One region of the Paenibacillus sp. NPDC057967 genome, then DNA from elsewhere that is predicted to be linked to it. Evidence: predicted binding sites of a transcription regulator. Region 1 holds the regulator's gene; the other holds the start of a gene.
What was found. The regulator NrdR, encoded in region 1, represses ribonucleotide reductase genes. The targets are predictions, from matches to a motif close to AACACNATATATNGTGTT.

Region 1 (8,534 bases):
TGCTCTTTCCGCTGCCATGGTCTTCATAGTCCTCTATGATTTGATGTCGCTCGCTTACAATCTGTGCAGCAATATATGCCTCTACTGCTGAGTTAAGCAAATCGGTAGCACTATAAAGATCTGCCATAACGGCTGCAGGATTGTTCATAACGCTAGCTGCAGCATCAATAGCAGCATTAAGCCCCGTGCGCTCTGATAAAGGATACTGCCCGTGGCCTGTACCGGCAGTTGTGCTGTCATAAAGGCTTTGCGCAGCTGCAATTGCCCCACTTATTTCTGCTGTATCCTTTGTTTCGCTTCCATAAACAGCCACAAGATCATCGATATAAATGGTGCTGTCCACCTTATCATTGGATGATGTGGCAACGATACCGGGCATAAGCGTTATAGTAAGGCCCGTAGTTTGATAGGACGGAGCCACCGTGTACTCCAGATACTTCCATCCAGTAAAATTCAGCGTATTAGAAATGTTTTGATTTGTATTAGTGGAACCAGCAGTAATTCCTGAACGGAACTCTGCCCTTAGAGCAAAAGTTGTAACATTATTTCCATATACCCAGAAGCCTATCTTTTGCGGTACTTCCCCGGGTTTAAACACAAGGCCCGTACCTTGGTTCGGTCGAACATAAGCGCTTGCAGTACCTGCAACCTTGGATAACTTATAGTCAACCTTCAAGGAACTATTTCCACTATGCTTTATAGCGGTATCGTAGGACAAAGTTGGCGGTGTGCTGCTGGCACTGTCGCCTGTCCACTTAATCATGCTCTGGGCAGCACCGCTGTTAACAACCCCATTTTCAAAGTCGTCCAGCACTATGACTGCAGCAACTTCAACTGTAGCTGTAACATTAGTGGATGTACCGTTTATTGTTCCTGTAACCGTAAATCTGTGTGTTGTTAAGCAGTCAACAGCCGGATCCACAATTGGCCAAGTTACTAAAACAGTGTCCTTCGTGCCATCATCATAGGTTACCTTAACGGTATTTGGAAGCTTTGGTGCTACGCCGATACCTGTCTTCACATATACCGGATCAATGCTTACTATGTTTACAGCGCTTTCAACAGTTACCGCAGCTTCTACCTTCATTGCGGCACCTTCAACTGTTCCCTTTACGGTAAAGTCATTAATACTAGCGTAGTTTTCTGCCGGAATATCATCCCAGACTACTGCTACACTTGAGCTTGTACCGTCAGTGTATGTGGTATTAACGCTAGGGGGAAGTATTGGAGGTATTCCCACCCGAGTTGTAACAGCTATGGGCGCATATAAGTTAACTGCCGGATATACGATATAATTGCCTTCTGCTTTTAGATTTGTTCCATCAACTATTCCCTGTATGCCTTTCACACTTGGATTTCTGTATTCATCGAAAGGTGCGGCGTTTTTGTAATCTTCAGGATCCGGTGTTTCCCATATAACAGGAAGTGACGAAACTGTACTGTCTGTATATATGACATCTACAGTAGCTGGAAATACCGGAGCAGTATTTTGTTCTGTTCTTACAATTACAGGATTAATATATTTTATAGCCGGTGCAACAACTGAAACATGTGCTGTTACAGTCATTTCTGTTTGTGTTCCGTTAGCATGAATAACTTTCCCGGTTACATCAAAGCTATTTCCGGCAGCGGAATAAAGATTAGGGTCAGTTATCTTGTCCCACTTTACCATCATATTAGCCGGAGAACCTGATGTCATGTTAACCTTTACGGATAACGGAAGAACCGGGGCTGTACCGGCTGCAGTAGTAATGTCTGCATCGATTGCACTAACCGGTGTCGGTGCATTTGGCGAGCTCTCGTTCTGGAGGCGGTCAAGTGCAGTGACTACATACTGTACCTTGCTTGGATCTGATATAGCTGTATCGGTATAACTTGTTATATCTTTACCGTCACTATCAACAGCCTTACCAACAACTGCAATTATTTTTGTTGAATCTGATGTATCAAGATTTTCATTCTGTGCAAATCTATAAATCGCATAATATGCTGTGCTGCCTGTTTCATCATTAGATGTCCATGTTACTTGTGTAACGCCATCTACAGCCTCGGCAGTAACGTTTGTGGGCATCGCTGGAGCAACGCTGCTCTTCCAGGTTGATTTTGGAGCTATAGCCTTATTCACCCAAGCAGTCCTTACTCCCTCTTCTACAGCTTCCTTTTTATAAATTCTTGAACCTGGAACAATATTGCTGCCCTGGTAAAGGAATGAACCATCGATCCCCCGGCCTGTAATATCACTCCTATAGTTTGTATTGAGTTGTATCTCCCTGATTATCTCCTCTTTGGCATAGGGATCCAAAAATCCTGTTTCAGTTGGATTGGTTGTATCATTTACCCTATACAATCCCATACCCATATAAAGCTTTGTATTGGGATTTGTAAGGTGATCCGCCCACCATGTTGCTATGACACCGTAGGGAGCCACATCACGGCCAAAGGGCCAGTAAACCTGTGGGGTCAGGTAGTCAATCAGCCCCTCGTTCCCCCATCTTAACGTATCTGCAAAGGCCCTATCGTAGTTTGGTCCGCCACCTGCAGTTGGAGAACCGTTAACATGCCCGTCTTTAATATTGCCCCACATACCAGCAGGGCTTATTCCAAACTGTACCCATGGTTTTGCTGAACGTATTTTTTGGGAAATATCGCTGATTAGCTTGTATGTATTATTTCTTCGCCAATCGCCTATGTCTGTAAAACCGCCCTTATACTTTTCAAATGTAGCTTTGTCATCATAATCATAGGCTTTACCCTCATGGTAGAAATAGTCATCGAAATGAACGCCGTCAATATCATACTTATTAACAACTTCCATAACGCTATCCGCTATCCATGCTTGTGCTTCAGGTATACCTGGATCTACTACATACACACCATCATAGGCTTTTTTAATCCAATCAAAATGAGTGTTGAAAATACTCTTTGGCAGTGCTTTGAGTTGAGCAACCATTGCATCATTTACCGCAGTTGCAGCACGATAAGGATTAAACCATGCGTGCAGCTCTATTCCACGCTTGTGCGCTTCATCTATTGCATATTCAAGCGGGTCAAAGCCTGGATCACCGCCTGGTGTCCCTGTCATAACTGTAGACCAGGGAACTAGATCAGATTTATAAAGCGCATCGGAAGATGGGCGAACCTGAAACATAACTGCATTCAGATTGCTAGCAACTGCCGCATCCAAGATATTGCTTAGTTCTTGCTTTTGCTTTTCCACCCTTGCTGCAGTATCAGTGATAGCTAACGATGCTGAGGATGGCCAGTCTGAATTGTAAACGGTTACAATCCAGGTCGCACGCATATCTTCCTTCTTGGAAACATCCGAGTTTAAGAACTGTTGATAGGGTGTCCAAGCATCTGAATCTGGAGGAGTAACCCCCGCCGCTGAAACGTGAATAGCAGGTAACATGGATGTTAGCATGAATACGATAAGCATCCGGCTGCATATTGCTTTACAACGCACTAATAAACGATTCATTTTCACTGCTCCTTTTATTAATGTTGGTATTTCGCTCCAAGCCACTGAACAGATTCGCCTTATTTCTTTTCCCATTCCTCCCTATAGGTAATTTTCCTCCTGATTTCTCTCTGTTTCACAAGATCTTAACTTCGACAGCTTAATATCGCACAGTAATATCGCACAGTGTTTCCTATCTGAATATTATACAAATTCGAATGTTTCGTCAATAAATTTCACAAATACATTTTATTGTGAAACTTTATTTCGACATAAAACTATAATATGACTCACTCTTCTCTGAAGAACGCGGCATCCGTTACGGCCGTGTTCCTGATAACCAAAGCGGTAATTATAAATAAACTGGAAAAAGATAAAGGTCCTGCCTGCAGGCATGCCTGATTTGGGCGGCATGATGTAAGAAAGGCTGCAAAGCCGTGCGGGGCAAAGGTTTCTCCTCAGAGAAACCCGGATTGCCTACATTTTGCATACCGTACAAAATAAAGACCCCTAAGAGTGATGAAAATTACTCTCCGCATGAATTAAGACCATTCAAATACGTGGAAAATGACGAGTAATGAAAAGTAAAATTTTTTCTTTCACATTGGCTCTACAGGATCTCTGCATAAGAAAAGCCCAAGCGCTAACACGCTTAGGCTCAAATATAGAAGGTAAATGCGGCTCTGTTATATGACTTCCTTACGAGCGACACACAGCACTCTACATGTCTGGAGTACTGCAACACAAATAAAAGGAATACAAAAAAAACGGCACCTCTGCCGTTCTTGATTTAAAGTATGGTGGAGCTAGGCGGAATCGAACCGCCGACTGATCGCTGCCAGCGACCTGTTTTCCCCCTAAACTATAGCCCCTTATTTAGTTTGTGACCCAATTCGACAACTTGAGTTAAGCCCCCAATTTATCTTATGCTCGTTTCCATCCCTCGGATTGTGTGAGCAATACAAGATGGATTCCCAGCTGAGCTATGGCCCCATAATAATTTAGCGACAAGATAGATCATACCATGGCAGGAAAGCGATGTCAATTGCCATTTGGCGGGCACCGAGCCATTCCACCACCTGATAGGCTTCAATAAGAGAAGCAGGGAGAAACCAACGCTCCCCCTGCCCTTCTCGCACAGAATCTCTCGCGCGCTAACCCTTATCCCCGCCATTAAGCGGATGCTTATGCAGCAAGCTGTTGAGCTCCTTCATGAACATGTCGATGTCCTTGAATTGACGGTAGACGGATGCGAAGCGGACGTAGGCCACTTCGTCGACCGGATAGAGCTGGCTCATGACGATGCCGCCGATCTCGCTGCTGTCGACCTCTGCATGTGCTGTCGTGCGAAGCTCCTTCTCCACCTCGGAGACGATTACTTCCAGGCGCTCGACTGGCACAGGGCGCTTCTCGCAGGCGCGAATGAGGCCGCGAAGAATTTTGTCGCGGCTGAACTCCTCGCGGCTGCCGTCTTTTTTGATGACGATTAGTGGCGTCTCTTCAATCATCTCGAACGTCGTGAAGCGGCGATTGCACTTCTCGCACTCCCTGCGGCGGCGGATGGACTTGTTTTCGTTGGCTGGACGAGAGTCCAATACCTTGGTTCCCGCATAGTCACAATACGGACATTTCATAGTGATATCCTCCCTTCAACTTACTGTTTCATCAGATTGTATCCTTACACGTTAACTCCATCCATGAAATCCCATTCGTTTCCTGTAATGAACTTTGGAATATCGCACATAATACAGTTACCAACCGCAAGGAGGTGAACAACAATGAGTCAATCCCGCAGCAGCAACCAATTGGTAGTGCCGCAAGCGACTGCAGCTCTGGACCAACTGAAATATGAAGTTGCACAAGAGCTGGGTATCGCGATCCCACAAGACGGCTACTATGGTAACATGGCAACGAGAGACGCAGGCTCCATCGGGGGTTCCATTACCCGTCGCCTGGTTCAAATTGCTGAACAATCCCTAGCCGGCACAAAATAATGATTCATCTGTATGAATAACGAAAGTCTTGGAGTAGCTTGTCCAGAAGAGACAAGCTCTCCAAGGCTTCCTTAACGTTCAATGGTCATATACGTCCTAGAAACGGGGATACAAATCTTTGTACTTATTATAATAGTAAAAGACCCGTTGTACATAATGCCGCGTCTCGCCAAACGGGATATCTTTTACGCTATCCATGCTCCCGTCCCAGCTTCCAGCCTCCAGCCACTTGCGCACATTGCCAGGTCCGGCATTGTATGCAGCCACGGCGGCCACAGCATTTTGCTCGAATTGCACATGCAAGGAATTCAAATACCAAGCTCCAACCTCGATACTTACATCCGCCCGGTGACGCAATATGTCATCATCCACCTTGGCGAATCCCGCCTTCTCCACGACCCAATGCGCCGTGTCCGGCATAATTTGCATTAATCCCAAAGCGCCCTTCCTCGACTCGCGGCCCGTGACGTAATTGGATTCCGCCCGTATAATCGCTGCGATCAGATGAGGCTCCAGATCGTAATTCGATGCGCTTGCCCGTATATCTTCCTTATAATAAACCGGATACATCCATGAGGCCAACCAATCTGATTTCAGAAAAAGAATGGCGAGCAGAGCTAGTACCAACACTAGAGCGTACCGTTTCTTCATCCGCAGTCTCTTCATCTGGAAGTCCTGACCAGACGATTCCATAACGCAACAACCTGCTCCTGCGTCTCCTCCGTCGTCCCGCTGTTGTCAATAATCCAGTCCGCACGCTTTCGCTTCTCTTCGATATCCATCTGCAAGGAAACTCTGCGCCGCGCTTCTTCCTCATTCATCCCATTGCGATCCATCAGCCGCTTGACCTGAAGCTCGGGAGGAACATAGACCACAAGTATGCCTTCGTATAGATCAGCTTGCTTCGTCTCGTACAGTAGCGGCACATCTCCAATGACCAATCCTTCAGGCTCTGCTTCCGCATACGTATGTATTTGCTCCCACATTCGCTTGCGCACAGCCGGATGCGTGATCGCCTCCAGCTTGGCCAACAAGTCCGGGTCCTTGAATACAATGTTGCCCAGAGCAGTGCGGTCCAGCGTGCCGTCAGGCTGCAAGACAGCTTGTCCGAAGAGAGAGGCGATCGCCTCTAGCGCCGGCTCTCCGGGCCGCACGATCTCGCGCGCGACCGCATCGGCATCCACAAGCCGAGCGCCAAGAGCGACGAGCATACGCCCGACTGTGCTCTTCCCGCTGGCGATTCCGCCGGTCAAACCAATGATCATTGCGACCACCTCCATTTATAACAGCTTCATAATGCCTATCATAATCAATAATATACCCGGCACATACGACAGCACATGCATGCCTTTCCTTGCCGCGAACCGCATGCCGATCCGTGTGCCTGCAACCAGGAACAATGCGCCCGCTGCCGCAATGACTAACGGCGTCAGAAGCGGCGGAAGCCCTAGCAGCGCAGCACCTAGACCAGCGCCGAATGCATCCAGCGACAAAGCTACACCCAACATTACGGCTTCGGATGAAGAGATCGTACCCGACCGGTCGACGTCCGCCGCCTGCGGCGTACGCAGAATCTGAATGACCAGTCCCAGCCGCTTCAGCTCCAGCTTCAGCACTTGGGCCGTCTCTGCAGCTGCAGCAATTCTGGCAGGCTCGTTCGCCGCTCCAATACCCTCAGCCGCAGGTTCCAGATCATCATTGCTTTTGCCCCGCACCAGTTGAATCAATGCCCAGCAGCCGATCGCGATCAGTATGGTGGCGCCGATAAGAGAAGCGGCAGATTCCGAAATATACTTGCCGATCCACCCACCAGCTTGCATGGAGAGCCCGATAATCAATCCGGAGCAGCATGCGATAATGAACACCGACAGGAAAGGGATACGAATTTTCCTGAGGCCATAGGTCACGCCGACGCCAAATCCATCCAAGCTAACGGCAAAAGCAAGCACGACCAGCGATATCAAATGTGCAATCAACGTAAAGCTCCTCCCCGCATGAGCAGATGACTGTTACATGGTCAGGTCCAACGGGACGGACCAGCGACAGGGCATCCGCCTATCGTTCGTAACATCATCATATGCGGGGGTTCCGCTGCGGTGCACAGATAGCGGCAAATTGAACTATGACTTAACCGTCGTTGCTTCCTTCATCGGCTGACACTTCGTACAGATATGCGTACCTCTGCCGCCCACGACAAACTTGTGCAGCGGCTTGCCGCAGCTATTGCAAGGTTCGTTCTTTCTTCCATATACAAGGAATTGATGCTGGAACATCCCCATCTCGCCTTGTCCGTTCACATAGGACTTGATAGACGAGCCTCCTGCATCTATCGCCCGCGCAAGCGTGGAGCGAATCGCTTCATGCAATCTCTTCCATTCTGCCCCGGTCAGACTGCCCGGCGACCTCTCCGGATGGATGCGCGCCAGGAACAGCGATTCATCCACATAGATATTGCCGAGGCCGACAATCAGCTCCTGATTAAGCAGCAGGGGCTTGATCTTGGTCGTACGCTTCTCCAGCTTGTTCTTCAGCACATTCACTGTAAAAGCTTCGTCCAGCGGCTCGATGCCCAGCTTGTTCAGCGGCGGCAACGCAAGCTCCTCGCCCGTCTTAAAGATATGCATCGTGCCGAATTGCCGGACATCTTTGTAGCGGAGGTCCGTTCCGTCATCGAAGTGGAACATGACATGGGTATGCAGCTCTACCGGTTCATCGGACGGATAGACGCCGTAACGCCCTTCCATCCTAAGATGCGACACCAGCACCAGTCCGTCCAGCACGATCCGAAGGAACTTTCCTCTGCGTTCTACCGTTTGAATCGTATGGCCGACGAGGGCGTCCGCGAATTGCTGCGGTTCCTCAGGCCGTTGTATAATGCGTGGCAGCTTGACGGTGACGGATTTGATCCGTTTGCCCGCGACAAGCTCCATTAATGTTCGTCTAACCGTCTCTACCTCTGGCAGTTCAGGCATGTCTCCTCACCTCAACAACCATTATACTGCATTCAGGCCTCATTCGCCTTATATCAGCCCTACTTCGCCTCGTACCAATTATCTCCGAAGCTGACGTCCGCCTTCAGCGGC
Region 2 (8,534 bases), on a different contig from region 1:
TAACAGGGTAGCCAAGTCTCTCCACCGCCTGCGGGTCATACTCATGCATCCCCTTCCAGCTCAGCCCCTCAGGCGTTGGCACACCGCCTGAGGCTAGCAGCGTCTTGGACAGCTCCTTGTTCATGCACAAACTGCTTGCCAGCACACCGCTGCCCGTATAAGGAATGCCAAGCGTCTCCAGCGCCCCCTGCACCGTTCCGTCTTCACCGAACTGTCCGTGCAAAGCCAGCAATGCCAGATCAATGTCAGATTGCTGAACCTTCGTAATCAAATCCTCCCGCTGATCAATTACGATGGGAACCACTTCATAGCGGCTGCGATCGAGATGTCCCACCATCTCTTGCCCCGTCTTTAACGAAACCTCTCGCTCAGTCGAAATGCCGCCCATTATAACTCCGATTTTCATCCTGACACCCCATTTATCATTTTGCGCGCATCAGCTTGCTTGCCTGTTCGCCAATCATCCGTATTCCTTGCTCAATATGTTCATCCGCCACTCTTGAGAATCCAAGCCGCAGCGTATTCGTCCCTTCGCCTTCCCTAATGAAAAAGCGGTCTCCCGGCGTGAATATAACGCCTTGCTCCTTGCAGGCTGCCAGCAGCTCGCGTGTATTCACGCCCTTGGGAAGAGTGAGGAACAGATGCAATCCTCCGTCGCCTGTCAGCTTCGCATCAGGCAGATAGACTTCGCAGCATGCTTTGGTCAGCTCATATTTGCGCTTATATTCCGTTCGCGCTTTTTTCACATACTTATCGAAATTGCCGTTGAGCAAATATTGATACAAAATCGATTGATCGATAGTAGACGTATGGATTGATCTTGCGCGCTTGATGCTTTCCAGATGGTCGATCAGCGCACGGTCTCCCAGCACCCAGCCTACCCGCAGACCGGGGAACAGCACTTTGGAGAAGCTGCCGATATAGATAACCCCGTTCCCTTGCCCTGCTGTCGCAATGAGTGGTGCAATATGCGCTCCCGAGTATCGCAGCTCCTCGTTAAATCCATCCTCAATCACGGGTACACCGTATCGTGTCATCAGCTTCATAACGGCGCTGCGCTTCTCCGGCGCCATGACAATACCAGTCGGATTGTGATAGGAAGGCGTCAGATAAGCCAGGTCGAATGTGCGCCCTTGCTTCAACACCTGCTCGAGCTTCTCAGTAGAAATACCGTCGCGCTCCATCGGTATCCCGGTAATTTGGAAGCCTTGCAGCTTCAAATTTTTGAGTGCCGTATGATGCGTCGGATTTTCACAAATAGCCGCTCCGCTTCGTGATTCAGGACGTAGTGCAGACAAGGCAATGTCGAAGCCTTCCGTAAAGCCGCTTGTAATGAGCATATCTTTGCCGCTGAGATCGACGCCCTTATTCTCCATATAGCGCATTAAGTAGTCAATCAGCGGCTTATAGCCCTTGGCGTATCCGTAATTGAGCAGTACCTGCCCTTCAATCGCCATCCGATCCATGAAGGCTCGCCTGACATCTCCCAGATCGAACAAATGCTCATCCGGAGCAATGCTGGTGAACGATATCATGTCCTTCGAGCCGCGAATGCCTGGCTTCATAATATCCAGCTCAACTGCCGATAGGGCATATCGGTTCATTCTGGCCATCCAATCGATCTGCAAGCTTGCAGAACCGTCTGAAGTGCTGCCGCCTGCTGCTGAGTGGCCCGACATCGCGGCAACATAGCTGCCTTTGCCGGGGATGGCATACGCAAAACCGTCATCCTCCAGGCTTTCATAGGCGGCAATAACGGTATTGCGGCTTACCTTCAGCAGACTGCTCATCTCGCGTGTGGAGGGCAGCTTCTGGTCCCCTTGAAGCGCCCCTTTTATAATTAAACGTTGAATGTATTCTTTCACTTGTATGACGACCGGCCGATCGCTAACGAGCTTGAAATCCTGGAACATCCTTCATCGCCCCCACTTACATGATGGCATAGTCGCGTCGCGAAAAAAAGAACCACCCCCTTGAATTTTTCATCCTGGGGTGGTTCCTATGTATCATGTATCGTAAATAATTACCGCATGTTGAAGCTATCTCTCCATTTCCGAATCGAGCGCGCTAGTGCCCACCTCCGCCTCCTCTTACTCTTCGACTTCCTTAGTTTTTGCCGCAATAACGGCATCATTCACAGCACTTTCCATTTCATCCATTACGTCGTCCACTGATTTTGTGCCCATAATGAGCTCAGCCAATAAGGGGCCTGCCCCTTGATATGCTATCCATTCGTACTTGCTTGGTCTATCTAATTCAGGAAGTTCCAACTCAAACAGTGCTTTTACATTTTTGTTGTGGAGTTCCGGAATATTTTTTCCAAAATCATCATTATGAATTAATTCGCTCAGTACAGTTCCTCCTCCATTTTCCACCAAGAACTTTTGCACTTCATCCGATACCAGATATTGTATGATTTCAAACGCGCTTTCTTTATTTTCACTTTCACTGTTGATGTGAACAGAAATTGCCCTCGTTCCAGATCCTATATTGGAACTGGCATCAACTCGGGGGAAGGTCACCAAATCGATATCTTGATTGTTGGCGGCTCCATCTACGATTGGATATACCGGAACACCAAGAAACATTGCCGTTGTCCCGTGTTTCAAAAAGCCATCTGGGAAACTCAAAAAGCTCCTCGTCGGTCTATTCCCGTTCTTTTCATAAACGTTATCAATCTTTTGTATCACTTCCAATAATTCGGAAGATAATTTGAATTGATCGGTTTGCGGATCCAAATACGTGACGTTGTATTGATCTAATAGCATTTGTACTCCGTTGCCACTTATAAGGTCTAGACCTACATATTTCGATCCGTTAGGAAAATCAGAGAACCGACTTGCAAGCAGGATCACATCGTCCCAAGTCATTCCATCGGTTGGATAGGGAATATCGAAAGCATCGAAAGGGGCTTTATTATAAAATAACGCGGTTAAAATCCTTTGGATAGGCACCCCATATAACTCGCCGTTCTCACGGGAGTTTCTTTGCAACAGAGCCGGAGCAAATCGGGATAAATCCACATTCTCCTTGCTTATAAAAGGACTTAAGTCCGTATATAATTTATCCCGCAAATGGGGCGGGACGGACGCGGAATCTGTATCAAAAATAATATCGGGTAAATTCTTTTCTTCGTACAATGATTCGATTTCATGGTATAAAAGGATCTCATAGGTTATTTCATAATTTGGAAATGCGTTGTTAATTTTCGTTTGTAATTCTTCTAGAATCTCCCCAGAAGCACCAATCGACAATTTTATATTTTCTTTCTGTACGGGACCCACTTTGGAGCAGCCTGCTATAATCAATACAATTAATGTGCACATTACGAAAATTTTTTTCAATAGATTACCTCCTGTATACATTTTTAGTTTTAAAAAGGGGTTAGATATCAGAAATTCAGGGCTAGATGTCCAAGTAAAATTATACATTAATATATATATTTTTGGTAGAATTACTTAAAAATATGTAGGTATGATGGCATAGTCGCGTCATGAAAAGAAGAACCACCCCGCTGGATTTTTCATCCCTGGTGGTTCCTATGTGTCTATGATATACTTCTTCAACGCTATGCTCTTTTTCGAATAACGAAGCGTATAATCCCAGCAACGCAAGACTCCATATGAATGTCTCTATCATTTTGTTTGAAACCATATCAGGATGATGTCCACACATGTCAAATATTTGTAATATCTTGTTTATAATCTTACCGTTATACATTAAATAACAATACTGAGATAGATTTAAAAGCTAATTTGTAATTTTTTGAGACCTACGTCGAACCTTATTTTCAAGAAAAAGGACCTCGAATACCACTCTATAGTGGTATTCGAGGTCCTTTCGCGTATAAATTAGGACGTTCCCCTATCATGTGAGCACTATTGGGACAACCCCTATCACGCAATGCATGGTTAGAACTTGCTTTTCTTGATCATTTTACGACTTCATAACGAAGTCTCAGGGAACCGCTTTTTTCATGATTAATAAAAACAATCCAGAACGTTTATATCTCTTTTCATTCAATTAAAATAGGGCAGGCAATTGTCGTCATTGCCTACCCCATTGGACTTTTATTCATTGTTACACATCAAGTATAAATTCGAACATACCCTTTTTTAATTACACTTGCTAAACCCGCAGCTAGCACACTGCTTGCAGCCTTCCAAATTGATCAAAGTAGCGGAACCGCAGGACGGACAAAGGTCTATTTCTTGATAATAGGCAACCTCCTCAGAGGGTTCCACAGTCTGCAACTCGATAGAGTCATCCGTCACGCTAATAGACAAATGCTCATCCTCCACATTCGCTGGAGCCTCCGTCTCAACCCCAGCCGCTACGCTGTCCCCGTGCATCTCCAGCGCCTTCGCCACCGCATCTGCGATGGACTCCACCCGATTGACGCCGAAGCCGATGGCGCCCGAACCGCCGATGCCCTTCAGATGTTTGATCAACAGACGGATTTTCTGGCCATGGTCTCCATAACGAAGGAATAACGAGCAGACACGTCCAAGCGCCTCCGCCATAGCGAATACATCGGAGCCTGCCTTGCCTACGTTCAGGAAAATCTCAGCAGGCGTACCGTCCAGATCATTGATCGTAATATAGGCCATGCCGAACGGCGTGTTAATCTTGTACGTCGCTCCGCGCAGCACCGACGGCCGCTTCTTATATTGTCTATCCACTCCTGGAGCAGCGAACACTGGAGATGCTTCAGCTGTCACCGTCGATTCCTGCGCAGCCCAGTCAGCTTCACTGTACACTGTTGCCACAGCTTCCGCTGCTCCGTCAGGCTCTACGGCTTCCACCCTTCCCATAACTGCAGCTTCCACAGACGGAGCATCAACTTTCTCCTTGCCTGCATCGCCATTATCATCTCCGCTCTTATCGGCCGTAGACAGCACCTGCACGTCACGGCTGCCGTCGCGATAGATCGTAACGCCCTTGCAGCCAAGCTCGTATGCCAGCTCATACAACCGCTCTGTCTCTTCCACTGTGAAGTCAGCCGGGCAATTGGCCGTCTTGGAGATCGAGCTGTCTACCCAGCGCTGGATAGCAGCCTGGGCGCGAATATGATTTTCGGCGGATAATTGCATCGCTGTTACGAAGTAGTCCGGCAGTTCCTCGCCGGGATGCGCATCCTTCCACTCCTGCGCAATCGGAACAAGCTGCTTGTCGAAGCCAAGTCGACTCTGGCGGAAATATTCGAAGGCAAAATACGGCTCGATTCCCGTCGACGTGCCGACCATCGTCCCCGTGCTGCCCGTCGGAGCTTGCGTAATGATCGTCACGTTGCGGATGCCGCTTTTCCCAATCGCCTCTCCTACTTCGGGATACGCCTTGATCATTTCTTTCATAAAGCCGCTCTGAACGTATTTCTCCCGATCGAAGGCAGGGAACGAACCTTTCTCCGATGCAATGCGGGACGATGCCACATAAGCTTCCTTCGCCATAAAGCCGTACAGCTTATCCAGGAACGCCAGCGATTCCTCGCTGCCGTATCGGATCTTGAGCTTAATCATCAGCTCCGCAAGTCCCATCGTACCGAGCCCGATCCGTCTTTCGTTTTTCTGATTCCGCTCGTTCTCCTCGAAGTGGTAAGGCGTCTTGTCGATGACATTGTCGAGGAACCGGACGGACCACTGCGTCACTTTCCCTAGCTCTGCCCAATCGACATCCCTTTTCCCTGCATCGTAGAACTTGGACAGGTTAATCGCGGACAAGTTGCATACGCCCCAACCAGGCAAGCCTTGCTCGCCGCACGGATTTGTCGAGACGATGGGGTTGAAGTACCAGCTGTTCGACATCTTGTTGTAACGTTCCATAAAGACAACACCCGGCTCTGCCGACTTCCACGCCGAGCCGATAATCCGATGCCAGATTTCCTTTGCCCGGAGCTTGTTATAGGTCACCACATTTTTGCCAAGGCTGCGCCACGCCTCCAGATCGCCCGTCCACACCTCGTCATAATCCGGGTCCTTCGTATCCGGGAAGACGAGCTCCCATTCCAGATCGCGCTTGACCGCGTCCATAAAGGCGTCGCTCACACAGACGGACAGGTTCGCATTGGTCACCTGGCCCATTGTTTCCTTCACCGTAATAAATTCAAGCAGGTCGGGATGCCAATCATTCAGCATCAGCATTAACGCGCCCCGGCGGCTGCCGCCTTGCTCAATCAAGCCCGTCGTATAGCTGAACAGCCCGCCCCAGGAGACTGAACCGCTGGAGCTGCCATTGACCCCTGCGACAATGGCTCTGCGAGGCCGGAGCGAAGAGAGATTCATGCCTACACCGCCGCCGCGCGCCATGATCTCGGTCATATCCGTGAGCGTCTTCATAATGCCGCCCCGGCTATCATGCGGAGATGGAACAACATAACAATTGAATAAGGTAAGCTCATCGCTCGCCCCGGCTCCCGCTGCAATGCGTCCCCCAGGCACCAGCTTCCAATCATCCAGGATCTCCCGGAACTTCCGCTCCCACTCTACACTCTTGGCAGGCGTACGCTCCACCGATGACATCGCTTCGGCAAGCCGGTCCCACATCTGCTCCGGCGACAGCTCGATGGGGTGGGTCAGCCGCATGGTCGTCGTCTGCAGCAGTTCGCCTTCGCCAGTCTTCACGGTCACCTGCTCCCCGTCCCGGCTGACAACTTCAACAACCTCCTTCACAGGAAATTTAGCATCATCCTTCAGCAGGGCAAGTACCGTATCCCCAGCTTTCACCCGACGCGCGTCCTCATGCTTGCGCGCATACCGGTCCAGAAAGATTTTTTCGCTCAAACCTGTTAATCTCCGCATTTCGATTCTCTCCCTTCACACCTATGAATCACACTATAATCAACATATTGTATGTAAATAAGATTATAACACACTATATATAGATATTCTTATGACAGAACCGTGAATCTTATTAATATGTCTCCGGAAGGCTATACTAATGACAACTAATCGCTGTAAGTAGTGAAAGGAGCACTAAGATGACCTTCGACTCTAAGACGCAGAGCACAGCGGACAACGATTCGACATTCGCAAGACGCAAGCTGCATCCGCATGTCGACCTGCAGATTGACCGCTCCTGGTTTGATGAGCTTCAGCACCGGATGAGCCGCAACGGCCCTTGGGATGATTGGACACTCTACCAGCTGGCTATGGAAGCAGAGCAAGCGAAGCGGGTTGAGAGCTTCGAGCAGCTACAATGCCTTCGAACCCTGCCATCCTTCGAACCTATGCCCCATCAAATCGATACAGCCAGCAAAGTGCTGCACGAAATGGGAGGCCGGGCCATTCTGGCCGACGAGGTAGGCCTCGGCAAGACGATAGAAGCCGGGCTGGTGCTGAAGGAATATATGGTGCGCGGACTCGTGAAACGCGTGCTTATTCTTGTACCCGCCTCCCTGGTGCTCCAATGGGTGAGAGAGCTGAACCAGAAGTTCGGCATTTCCGCCGTTGCCCAGAAAAAAGAACATACATGGGGCTATGACATTGTCGTCGCCTCGATGGATACAGCCAAGCGTGATCCGCACCGCGAGCGCGTGCTTGGCACCGATTATGACCTCATTATCATCGACGAGGCTCACAAGCTGAAAAATAAAAAAACGACCAATTACCAATTCGCGACGCAGCTTCGCAAAAAATATTGCCTGCTGCTGACAGCTACTCCGATCCAGAACGATCTGGACGAGTTGTACAACCTGATTACGCTGCTGAAGCCCGGCCAATTGGGCGGGCAAAGTGATTTTGCCGCGAACTTCGTAGTCGACAAACGGCTCCCGAAAAACGAAGACCAGCTGCAGGAAGCGTTGTCCTCTGTCATGATTCGCAACCGGAGAGGCGATGGCGGCATTCATTTCACCAAGCGCTTCGTCAAAAATATCCCGCTCTCCCTCTCTCCAGAGGAGAAAGCGCTCTACGATGCCGTAACCGGCTTCGTGAAGGAACGGTACGATGAAAGCGGCGGCGATCTGACCAGCATGCTGTCGCTTGTGACGCTGCAGCGTGAAGTATGCAGCAGCAGGGACGCTGTCTTCCTTACCTTAGTCAATCTATTCAAGAAAACAACGGAAGACTCCCCTCTTCGTCCGAAGATTTGGGAGCTGGTAGAGAAAATTAAAGGCATCACGGCCAATACGAAAGCTGAAAAAGCGATGGAACTCATCAAGGAAATGAATGAGAAGGTCATCATCTTTACGGAATACCGGGCGACGCAGGAATATTTGCTGCAGTTTTTCCGCTCCCACAATTTGATGGCCGTTCCCTATCGCGGCGGCATGAACCGGGGCAAAAAGGACTGGATGATGGATCTCTTCCGCGGACGCGCTCAAATTCTGATTGCAACCGAAGCCGGCGGTGAAGGAATCAACCTGCAATTTTGCCACCATATGATCAACTTTGACCTGCCTTGGAATCCGATGCGGGTGGAGCAGCGGATCGGCCGCGTCCATCGGCTTGGACAGACTGAGGACGTCAAGATTTATAACCTGTGCACGCTAGGTACAATTGAAGAACATATCGTTAATCTGCTGCATGAGAAAATCA

Region 2: ACFVSO_RS08235 (adenosylcobalamin-dependent ribonucleoside-diphosphate reductase) is a predicted target of NrdR. The motif match lies at 6,867-6,884, and genes of this name have one in related genera.

Annotation. Positions count from the first base shown of each region.
Region 1 is NZ_JBHVQB010000006.1:103,318-111,851, reverse strand. It holds gene ACFVSO_RS16745 (family 10 glycosylhydrolase) at 1-3,478, opposite strand, end outside; tRNA gene ACFVSO_RS16740 (tRNA-Ala) at 4,256-4,329, opposite strand; gene nrdR (transcriptional regulator NrdR) at 4,612-5,091, opposite strand; gene ACFVSO_RS16730 (alpha/beta-type small acid-soluble spore protein) at 5,236-5,451, shown strand; gene ACFVSO_RS16725 (lytic transglycosylase domain-containing protein) at 5,548-6,117, opposite strand; gene coaE (dephospho-CoA kinase) at 6,114-6,716, opposite strand; gene ytaF (sporulation membrane protein YtaF) at 6,732-7,427, opposite strand; gene mutM (DNA-formamidopyrimidine glycosylase) at 7,572-8,423, opposite strand; gene polA (DNA polymerase I) at 8,483-8,534, opposite strand, start outside.
Region 2 is NZ_JBHVQB010000003.1:159,765-168,298, forward strand. It holds gene ACFVSO_RS08220 (D-alanine--D-alanine ligase) at 1-406, opposite strand, end outside; gene ACFVSO_RS08225 (aminotransferase-like domain-containing protein) at 423-1,913, opposite strand; gene ACFVSO_RS08230 (ABC transporter substrate-binding protein) at 2,091-3,344, opposite strand; gene ACFVSO_RS08235 (adenosylcobalamin-dependent ribonucleoside-diphosphate reductase) at 4,116-6,797, opposite strand; gene ACFVSO_RS08240 (DEAD/DEAH box helicase) at 6,977-8,534, shown strand, end outside.